Linked DNA regions of Bacillus pumilus. The main gene of each other region encodes a partner of the protein of the gene in region 2 in a complex. Links are inferred from orthologs where the notes say so. Each region holds a gene or a part of one and is shown on either strand. Other genes may lie near its edges.

The links. The genes of interacting proteins can lie anywhere in the genome.
Region 1: the proteins of pcrA (region 2) and uvrB are in contact, whole or in part, in a crystal structure (PDB 7EGT), measured with the Thermus thermophilus proteins. The link is inferred for Bacillus pumilus from one-to-one orthologs. Residues at the interface, in WP_096412145.1 of Thermus thermophilus: His654, Arg656, Phe657, Gln666, Asp668, Glu669, Lys680, Arg681, Leu682, Ser683, Lys685, Tyr686, Ala687; in WP_096411307.1 of Thermus thermophilus: Glu23, Leu25, Arg26, Asp27, Gly28, Glu29, Arg30, Phe31, Arg55, Glu326, Asp327, Phe328, Glu379, Ser382, Gln383, His398, Gly400, Arg401.

Annotation. Positions count from the first base shown.
Region 1 is NZ_LT906438.1:3,271,188-3,275,536, reverse strand. The notes cover bases 1-2,907. They hold uvrB (excinuclease ABC subunit UvrB), read left to right. Parts: upstream 1-414; coding sequence 415-2,400; downstream 2,401-2,907. Other genes in these bases: uvrA (excinuclease ABC subunit UvrA), read left to right, coding at 2,408-2,907; CKW02_RS17185 (CsbA family protein), read left to right, coding at 1-120. In the rest of the region: more of uvrA, read left to right, coding at 2,908-4,349. UniProt on the Escherichia coli protein: The UvrABC repair system catalyzes the recognition and processing of DNA lesions. A damage recognition complex composed of 2 UvrA and 2 UvrB subunits scans DNA for abnormalities.
Region 2 is NZ_LT906438.1:673,318-679,205, reverse strand. What follows is about bases 1,500-4,503. They hold pcrA (DNA helicase PcrA), read right to left. Parts: upstream 4,111-4,503; coding sequence 1,888-4,110; downstream 1,500-1,887. Other genes in these bases: pcrB (heptaprenylglyceryl phosphate synthase), read right to left, coding at 4,168-4,503; ligA (NAD-dependent DNA ligase LigA), read right to left, coding at 1,500-1,843. In the rest of the region: more of ligA, read right to left, coding at 1-1,499; more of pcrB, read right to left, coding at 4,504-4,860; CKW02_RS03390 (DUF2283 domain-containing protein), read left to right, coding at 5,133-5,546; CKW02_RS03385 (hypothetical protein), read right to left, coding at 5,527-5,757. UniProt on the Escherichia coli protein: A helicase with DNA-dependent ATPase activity. Unwinds DNA duplexes with 3'-5' polarity. Translocates on single-stranded DNA with 3'-5' polarity. Initiates unwinding more efficiently from a nicked substrate than double-stranded DNA.

The DNA of each region.
Region 1 (4,349 bases), 2.6 Mb from region 2 along the record:
AAGGGCTATACAGAAACCTACTTTATTGTGGGATTAGATATCATTTCTTTAGTAGCTGGGGCATTATATATGGCTAAAAAAGAAATTGAAAAGAGAGAAAAGGCTGAAAAAAATCATTGATATCATCATCAAGAGCATGTTAGGCAGAAAGATGACGTTTTATAAGCTGTGCTTACGAATTCTAGTGAGTGCAGCTTTCTTTTGTTCTCTTTTTCTGCTCATCGAATATCTCTCACCAAAATGTTCCATACTGAAAGGAAGGTTTTCGCAAGAGGGTTATTTGGTATTGAAGAGAGGGTATGACTGTATTGGAAATAAAAATCAAGTAAGAGCCGAACTTTAGTTCGTATTTTTGTGTTCTTTTATGATAATATATTCATTAGATAGATTTCGTAACGAAACGGAGGCTTTGATGTGAGTGACCGCTTTGAATTAGTTTCTAACTATCAGCCCCAAGGAGATCAGCCGAAGGCAATTGAAAAGCTTGTTGAGGGTATCCATCAGGGGAAACAGCATCAAACGCTGTTAGGTGCTACAGGTACGGGAAAGACCTTTACTGTATCCAACCTGATCAAAGAAGTGAACAAACCGACACTTGTCATTGCGCATAACAAGACACTTGCCGGTCAGCTATACAGCGAGTTCAAGGAATTTTTTCCGAATAATGCTGTCGAATATTTTGTGAGTTACTATGATTATTACCAACCAGAGGCGTATGTGCCTCAGACTGATACATTTATTGAAAAGGATGCCAGCATCAATGATGAGATTGATAAGCTGAGACACTCCGCTACGTCCTCGTTATTTGAGCGGAGAGATGTCATCATCATTGCCAGTGTCTCCTGTATTTATGGCTTAGGTTCGCCAGAGGAATATCGAGAGCTTGTGCTGTCTTTACGTACTGAAATGGAGATTGAACGAAATCAGCTTCTTCGTAAGCTGGTGGACATTCAGTATTCTCGTAATGATATAGATTTTCAGCGCGGAACCTTCCGAGTACGAGGAGACGTCGTTGAAATTTTCCCTGCTTCACGTGATGAGCATTGTATCAGAGTGGAGTTTTTCGGTGATGAAATTGAACGTATTCGTGAAGTGGATGCACTGACTGGAGAAATACTCGGTGATCGTGAGCATGTTGCTATTTTCCCAGCATCTCACTTCGTCACAAGAGAAGAAAAAATGGAAAAAGCGATTATTAATATTGAACAAGAGCTTGAAGAGCAGCTCGAAAAACTTCGAGATAATGAAAAATTGCTAGAAGCGCAGCGTCTTGAGCAGCGGACAAGATATGACCTTGAGATGATGAGAGAAATGGGCTTTTGTTCAGGAATCGAGAACTACTCAAGGCACCTGACCTTGCGTCCTTCTGGTTCAACACCTTACACATTGCTTGATTATTTCCCAGATGATTTTATGATTGTTGTCGATGAGTCACATGTGACAATACCGCAAATACGCGCGATGTACAACGGGGACCAAGCAAGAAAGCAAGTGTTGGTTGATCACGGATTCCGTCTGCCTTCAGCACTTGATAACAGACCGCTCACCTTTGATGAGTTTGAAAAGCATATCAACCATATTGTACATGTATCTGCCACTCCTGGTCCTTACGAGCTTGAGAAAACCCCAGAGGTTGTGGAACAAATTATTCGTCCAACAGGTTTACTTGATCCAATCATTGAAGTGCGTCCGATTGAAGGGCAAATTGATGACTTAATTGGAGAAATTCATGCGCGGGTTGAGAAAAATGAACGTGTGCTTGTGACGACGCTGACGAAGAAAATGTCTGAGGATCTTACAGATTACTTAAAAGAGATCGGAATCAAAGTCAATTATCTGCATTCAGAAATTAAGACCCTTGAGCGGATTGAGATTATTCGCGATTTACGTCTCGGAAAATATGATGTGCTTGTGGGAATCAACCTTCTTCGTGAAGGACTGGATATTCCAGAGGTCTCGCTCGTGACGATTTTAGATGCAGATAAAGAAGGCTTCTTACGCTCTGAAAGATCCCTCATCCAGACGATAGGCCGTGCAGCGAGAAATTCGGAAGGCCGGGTCATTATGTATGCAGATAAAATGACCAAATCAATGGATATTGCGATTCAAGAAACGAAGCGAAGACGAGAGCAGCAAGAGGCGTATAATGAGAAATATGGAATTACTCCGCAAACCATCCATAAGAAAATCAGAGATGCCATTAAAGCAACAAAGATACATGAAGAATCGGAAGAATATGAAACAAATGCAGCACCAAAGCTGTCAAAAATGAGCAAAAAAGAACGAGAAAAAGTGATCGAAAAGGTCGAGATGGAAATGAAAGATGCAGCAAAAGCGCTTGATTTTGAAAAAGCAGCAGAATTAAGAGATCTATTGCTAGAGCTAAAAGCGGAAGGATGATTGCCTGATGGCTATGGAACGAATAGAGGTGAAAGGTGCTAGAGCCCACAACCTTAAAAATATTGATGTGAATATCCCGCGTGACCAGTTAGTGGTCATCACGGGTTTATCTGGTTCAGGAAAATCGTCGCTTGCCTTTGATACCATTTATGCAGAGGGTCAGCGCAGGTACGTTGAATCTCTTTCAGCGTATGCGCGCCAATTTCTCGGTCAAATGGATAAACCGGATGTAGATGCCATTGAAGGTCTTTCTCCGGCGATTAGTATTGATCAGAAGACGACGAGCCGGAACCCTAGATCAACAGTTGGAACCGTTACTGAAATCTATGATTATTTACGACTCTTGTATGCTCGAGTTGGGAAACCTATTTGTCCGATACATGGGATTGAAATCACGTCCCAAACGATTGAGCAGATGACAGATCGTATTTTAGAATATCCAGAAAGAACGAAATTGCAAGTGCTTGCGCCGGTCGTATCAGGCCGCAAAGGAACACATGTTAAAGTACTTGATCAAATTCGAAAGCAAGGCTATGTGCGAGTAAGAGTCGACGGAGAGATGGAAGATCTATCAGAAGAGATCGAGCTTGAAAAGAACAAGAAGCATTCCATTGAAGTCGTGATTGATCGAATCGTGGTGAAGGAAGGCGTTGCGGCTCGGCTGTCTGACTCCCTTGAAACGGCGCTGCGACTAGGTGAAGGCCGTGTGATGATTGACGTGATTGGACAAGAAGAGCTGTTATTCAGTGAACATCATGCCTGTCCGCACTGCGGGTTCTCTATTGGTGAGCTTGAGCCGAGAATGTTTTCATTTAATAGTCCTTTTGGTGCCTGTCCGAGCTGTGATGGGCTTGGCTCTAAACTAGAAGTTGACCCAGAGCTTGTCATTCCTAATAAGGATTTGACGTTACGACAGCATGCCATTGCCCCTTGGGAGCCGCAGAGCTCACAATACTATCCTCAGCTTCTTGAGGCAGTATGTACACATTACGGAATCGACATGGACATTCCAGTGAAAGATATACCGTCGCATTTATTCGATAAAATTTTATATGGCAGCGGCTCTGAACGGATTTATTTTAAATATGAAAATGATTTTGGTCAGGTACGTGAAAATGAAATTGAATTTGAAGGTGTTCTTCGTAACATTGAACGACGCTATAAGGAAACCAGCTCTGATTATATTCGTGAGCAAATGGAGAAGTATATGGCGAACCAGCCATGTCCGACATGTAAAGGATATCGTCTGAAAAAAGAGACGCTTGCGGTTCTGATCAATGGCAAACATATCGGAGAAATCACTGATTTGTCTGTCTCTGATGCCCTTGATTTATATGGTGAAATCGAGTTGTCTGAGAAAGATTTGCAGATTGCTCAGCTCATTTTACGTGAAATCAAAGAGCGCTTGTCCTTCTTAAATAATGTGGGATTAGATTACCTCACATTGAGCCGCTCGGCTGGCACACTATCCGGAGGAGAGGCGCAGCGGATTCGTCTGGCGACTCAAATCGGGTCAAGGCTGACAGGTGTTCTTTATATATTAGATGAACCATCTATTGGTCTGCATCAGCGTGATAATGACCGATTGATCGGGACATTGAAAAACATGCGCGATATCGGGAATACCCTCATTGTCGTAGAGCATGATGAAGATACGATGCTAGCCGCTGATTATTTGATTGATATTGGACCTGGAGCAGGAGTTCATGGAGGAGAAGTGATTTCAGCTGGAACGCCGGAAGAAGTCATGAAGGACAAGAAATCTTTAACAGGACAATATTTATCAGGAGAGAAATTTATCCCTCTGCCGATCGAAAGAAGAAAGCCTGACGGCCGCTATATTGAGATCAAAGGTGCAAAAGAAAACAACCTGAAAAACGTCAATGCGAAGTTCCCTCTAGGCGTCTTTACAGCTGTAACTGGGGTGTCTGGTTCAGGGAAAAGTACGC
Region 2 (5,888 bases):
TTGCATCGTTTCGAGCCATTTCTTCTAATTTCCCTGTCAGCACAATGGTTTTGCCTGCAAAATAGGAATCACTTTCTTCAACCTTCACCGGTTTTGGTCCTGTGTAGGTCATATTAACCCCAAGCTCTTTTAGTTCATTTAGCAGATTGAGTATTTCTTCTTTCTCAAAGTATGTGACGACAGCATCAGCCATTTTTTCACCGATTTCATCGACTTCGAGTAATTGATCTTTCGTCGCTTGCTTTAATTGATCGATATCACCGAAATGCATCGCCAAGGTCTTTGCCGCTTTAGAGCCAATAAATCGTATACCGAGTCCAAATAGTAAACGCTCTAGAGAGTTTTCTTTCGATTGCTCAATCGAACGCAGTAAATTGTCGACAGATTTTTCGCCCATTCGCTCAAGCTGAATGAGCTCTTCTTTCGTTAATCGGTAAAGATCAGACACACGAGAGACAAGCTGTTCTTGGAAAAGCTGTGTAATGACCCGCTCGCCAAGCCCATCAATGTTCATTGCATTGCGGGAAACAAAGTGAATGAGTCCCTCACGTATTTGGGCAGGGCATTCTGGATTGATGCAACGCAAAGCCACTTCGCCTTCAATTCTCACCAGCTCACTATGACACTCTGGGCATTCAGTCGGCATGTGAAACGGCTTTTCTTCTCCTGTACGCTGATCGATCAGTACACCTACGACTTCCGGAATAATATCGCCTGCTTTTTTCACAATCACTTGATCAAAAAGGCGAATATCCTTTTCTTTGATCAAATCTTCATTATGAAGGGAAGCTCGCTGCACTGTCGTTCCTGCTACTTTGACAGGCTCAAGGATCGCCGTTGGTGTGATGACACCTGTACGCCCGACACTTAGTTCAATATCAAGCAGCTTTGTCACGACCTCTTCAGCTGGAAACTTGTACGCAACAGCCCAGCGGGGACTTTTTGCTGTAAAGCCGAGCTCTTCTTGCTGAGCTAACGAATCGACTTTGATCACAATTCCATCGATTTCATATGAAAAGTCAGCACGCTTCGTTTTTAGTGTTTCAATGAGCTCGATCACTTCCTCAATCGTTTGGCACATCCGTCTTTCTTTGTTCGTTTTAAAGCCAAGTTCGTCGAGAAGATCAAGTCCTTCGCTTTGCGATTCAACACCAATTTCATCAAGCTCCGCTATACTGTAGACGAAGATATCAAGGTTTCGTTTCGCCGCAATTTTCGTATCAAGCTGACGAAGCGAGCCTGCCGCCGCATTACGCGGGTTCGCAAACGGCTCTTCTTCGTTTTGTAATCTTTTTTCGTTTAATGCTTCAAAAGAAGGTTTTGGCATAAATGCCTCGCCTCTCACTTCAATTGACAAAGGACGTTTGATTTTGAGCGGGATGGATCGAATGGTTTTGAGGTTTTCTGTAATATCCTCACCCGTTGTCCCATCTCCACGTGTGGCACCTCGGACAAACAGGCCATTTTCATAACGGAGAGAAACAGCGAGTCCGTCAATTTTCAGCTCGACATTGTATGCAATATCGTCACCGACTGCTTGACGAACCCTGCGGTCAAAATCAAGAAGGTCCTGTTCATTAAACGCATTCCCGAGGCTGAGCATCGGGGTGCCGTGGCGCACTTTTTGGAAGGCGTCTAACACAGCGCCTCCGACTCTTTGTGAGGGAGAATCCGCTGCTTTTAAATCAGGGTGCTCTTCCTCTAAAGAGATCAGCTCACGCATCCGCGCATCATATTCAGCGTCAGGAACACTTGGACGATCCAGTGTATGATATTCGTAGTTGTATTGGTTCAAAATCTGGTGCAGTTCCTCGATCCGGCGTTTCGCTGCTTCTTTATCCATCTGCTTCTTCCTTTCAATTCATCCGTTTTATATGTCCTATCGGTTTATTGCTTCTCAATTGGCGCAAATGCTGCGAGAAGACGCTTAATGCCTGTAGGGCTTGGGAAGGCAATATCAAGCTCTGTGCTGTCTCCACTACCTTTTACGCTCACAACCGTTCCAACGCCCCATTTTTTATGAGCCGCTTTATCGCCCACAGCCCAGCCAATACTTCCGCCGCCTGTGTTTTGAATGGTTTGAGTTTGCGGACGTGAGACAGGTCCCCGTCTTTGTGGTCTTTCTCTAGTTTGGCCAAATGGTGTTTTCGTTTCTTTTTTCTCATTTAGGTTGTCCAATAAATCGGCTGGTATTTCTCGAATGAATCTTGATTCAAGGTTCATGTTTGTCCGGCCGAAGAGTGTTCTCATCTTGGCACTAGATAAATAAAGCTCTTCTTCCGCCCGTGTGATGCCTACATAAGCAAGGCGGCGCTCTTCTTCCATCTCTGCATCTTCCATTAATGAGCGGCTGTGCGGGAAGACACCTTCCTCCATGCCCATTAAGAAGACAACCGGGAACTCTAGACCTTTTGCGGCGTGAAGCGTCATTAAAATGACCGCATCTTGATCTTCTTCCTCATTCTCATCCAGCTTATCAATGTCTGCGACAAGAGCGAGATCTGTCAGGAAGGTCACAAGGGACTTGTCTTCATTTTGTTCTTCAAAGTTCTTAGTCACAGAGAGAAACTCATCAATATTTTCTAGACGGCTTTGTGCCTCAATCGTTTTTTCAACCTTTAGTGCCTCTCGGTAGCCTGTTTTCTCTAAAATTTCTTCTGTTAGTTCTGTGACAGATAAATAATCCTGCATATTTGTCAATTGATCGATGAGCTGTTTGAACTCATCAAGCGCATTGGCTGCCCTTGCACTGAGTCCAATGAAATCTACCTGACCAAGCGCTTCAAACATAGACAGGTCATTCATCTCCGCGTATGCTGCGATTTTATCAACAGATGTCGCACCGATTCCGCGCTTTGGTACGTTCACAATTCGTGCAAAGCTAATGTCGTCATCTGGGTTAGCTACTAGGCGTAAGTACGCCAAAATGTCCTTGATCTCTTTTCTGTCATAGAACTTCGTGCCGCCGACAATGTTGTATTGAATGTTTGACTTCAATAATGTTTCCTCTATGACACGAGACTGGGCATTGGTCCGATAAAGAATCGCAAAATCGGATAATTTACGCTTACCGCTCTGATGAAGCTGATGAATCTTTCCAGCAACAAATTGTCCCTCGCCGAATTCATTATCTGCACGGTAATAGGCAATCTTCGCCCCTTCATCATTTTCTGTCCAAAGGTTTTTCGGCTTACGGTTTGAATTGTTTTGAATCACCGTGTTTGCGGCATTCAGTATACGTTTCGTCGATCTGTAATTTTGCTCAAGCAGAATCACTTCACTGGATGGATAATCTTTTTCAAAGGAGAGAATGTTTGTAATATCCGCTCCGCGCCAGCGGTAGATGGACTGATCCGAGTCACCGACCACACATATATTTTGAAAACGCTGAGCAAGCAGTTTCACAAGCATGTACTGCGCTCTGTTCGTATCTTGATACTCATCGACATGAATGTATTGAAATTTTCGCTGATAGTGTTCTAATACTTCAGGGATGCGCTCAAACAGACGAATCGTCATCATAATAAGATCATCAAAATCGAGTGATTGGTTCTTAAGTAATCGCTTTTGGTAATCTGTGTAGACGTCGCTAACCACTTGATCATAGAAATCACTGGCTGTTTTGGCGTATTCCTCTGCGTCAATGAGTTCATTTTTTGCACTGCTGATTGATCCTAAAATGCTGCGAGGATCGAACTTTTTAGGATCGATATTTCGTTCTTTTAAAATGTTTTTAATGACTGAAAGCTGATCAGATGTGTCTAATATAGAGAAGTTGCGATTTACACCAATACGGTCAATATCGCGTCGTAAAATACGCACACACATGCTGTGGAACGTAGAGATCCAAATGTCATCCGCACCAGGCCCTAAAATGGCTTGGACACGCTCACGCATTTCACGTGCTGCTTTATTTGTAAACGTAATCGCTAAAATGTTCCACGGAGCCACATGCTTTTCTGCCATTAAGTAGGCAATTCGGTGTGTGAGCACCCGCGTTTTCCCGCTTCCTGCTCCTGCCATCAAGAGTAGCGGACCGTCTGTTGCTTTGACCGCTTCTTTTTGCGCGTCATTTAGCCCTTCTAATAGATGATTCGATATTTCATTCATTCCATTCACCGCCAATTCGAACTTATGTTCTATTTTAACTCGTTTCGTCTTGTTTGACTATAATGACTTTTTGACTGCGCTCACTGTCTTTAATGCTTCTTTGAAATTGTCATAAATGACGTTTCCTACAACAACCACGTCCGCATGCTGCGCAAAACCTTCCGCCTGCTTTGCGTTTTCAATGCCCCCACCATAAAAAAGAACCGTATCAGAAAGCACTGCTTTCGTTTCTTTCACAAGCTCTATATCTCCAAGCGTTCCGCTGTATTCTAGATAAAAAATGGGCAGCTTCATCAAATGCTCTGCCACTCTTGCATATGCTCTTACGTCATCGATGTCCAGTGCTGTATTTGCCTCTGTGAGCTTGGCCGCTTTACACTCTTCATTTAAAATAACATAGCCTTCAGGCACGATCTCTTCCATCGACATCAAATCACCGAATTCCTTCATCGCATCCTTGTGAAGCCCAACAATCCAATCAGGATGAGAACTGTTTAAGACGGTCGGGATGAAATACAGATCGAAGCCCGGCACAATCATTTCATGTGTTGAGATTTCGAGTACACATGGCACAAGAAACCGGCGGACCTTTGACATCAATTGAAGCACGTTGTCCTCTGTCACATTGTCACTGCCGCCAATCAATATAGCATCCGTACCAGATTCGCAAATTGCCTCTAGCTGTTCATCGGATATTTCTTTATTTGGATCGAGTTTAAAGACATGCTTCCACTCGGTAACATCATACATGAAAAACGTTCCTCCATTCGTTTCATTCCATTTAAATATTATAACAAAATCAGTGACCGCAAAAAATGGGTAACCTCCTTCAGCTAAAAGTTTCATTCTTTTGAAAATGGTGTTCGTGACTTTAGGTTAGAATGCTGAAACCATCTAGGAGCTGAGAGGGATGATCTTTGACCGTTCACTGATAGAAGAGCTTTGTATCACCACATGTTATTATACAATAAAGGGACATTTTACTATTGATCAAAAAACCATACATAAAGCAGGTGACCCACATGAAAAGAACCATCACATATGATCAAACGATCGACATCGGATACATCTATCTCCTGCCTGTGGGAATCGGGACAATCAAAGAAACCATTGAATTAGATGTGAATGAATGTATGAACGCAGATATCGACAAAGAGGGACGAGTAGCTGGTCTGGAGTTATTTGCAGAAGAAGCCGAAGTTTTGAAGCATGCACCCGTGTATGAGGACGAGCTTTCTTTACGTTTTACAGATCAGGACGTTCTCTCAACCTATCATTTATCAGGCATTGAATTTCATTTCTCGACGCCTGATCACAAAGGGCTAATCGGTTTTACGATTGTCGATCCTCATCGATATAACGTCAAAAGAAAGACAAGAAAAAACCGTTTTGAATGGTCAAAACGGTTTTTCCAAGCTATTGTCTCACTTCATTGAAATAATGGACGGATGTCATGGCCCCTTCATCGACCATCTTGTTGTCTTGAATATCTAATGGATCAGGATGTCCAGCTTTTTCAGGAATCTTTTCATCTGAGCGGAACATGCTTGCCCATTTTTTGAGATGCTGTTTATTTTTCACTGCTAATAACACAGCACCACCAACCCCTAATCCTGCAAGTACATACGCATTCGGACGCTTATTCATGTAAGTTCCCTCCCCTTATGATCTTATTTGTAAGTTACCCCGGCTTTTCATTTCTAAACGTCACAATATGTTGAAGTGGTTTCTCTTTCAATGAAAAGTGGAATAACAACAACAATGATAGAGAAAAGAGG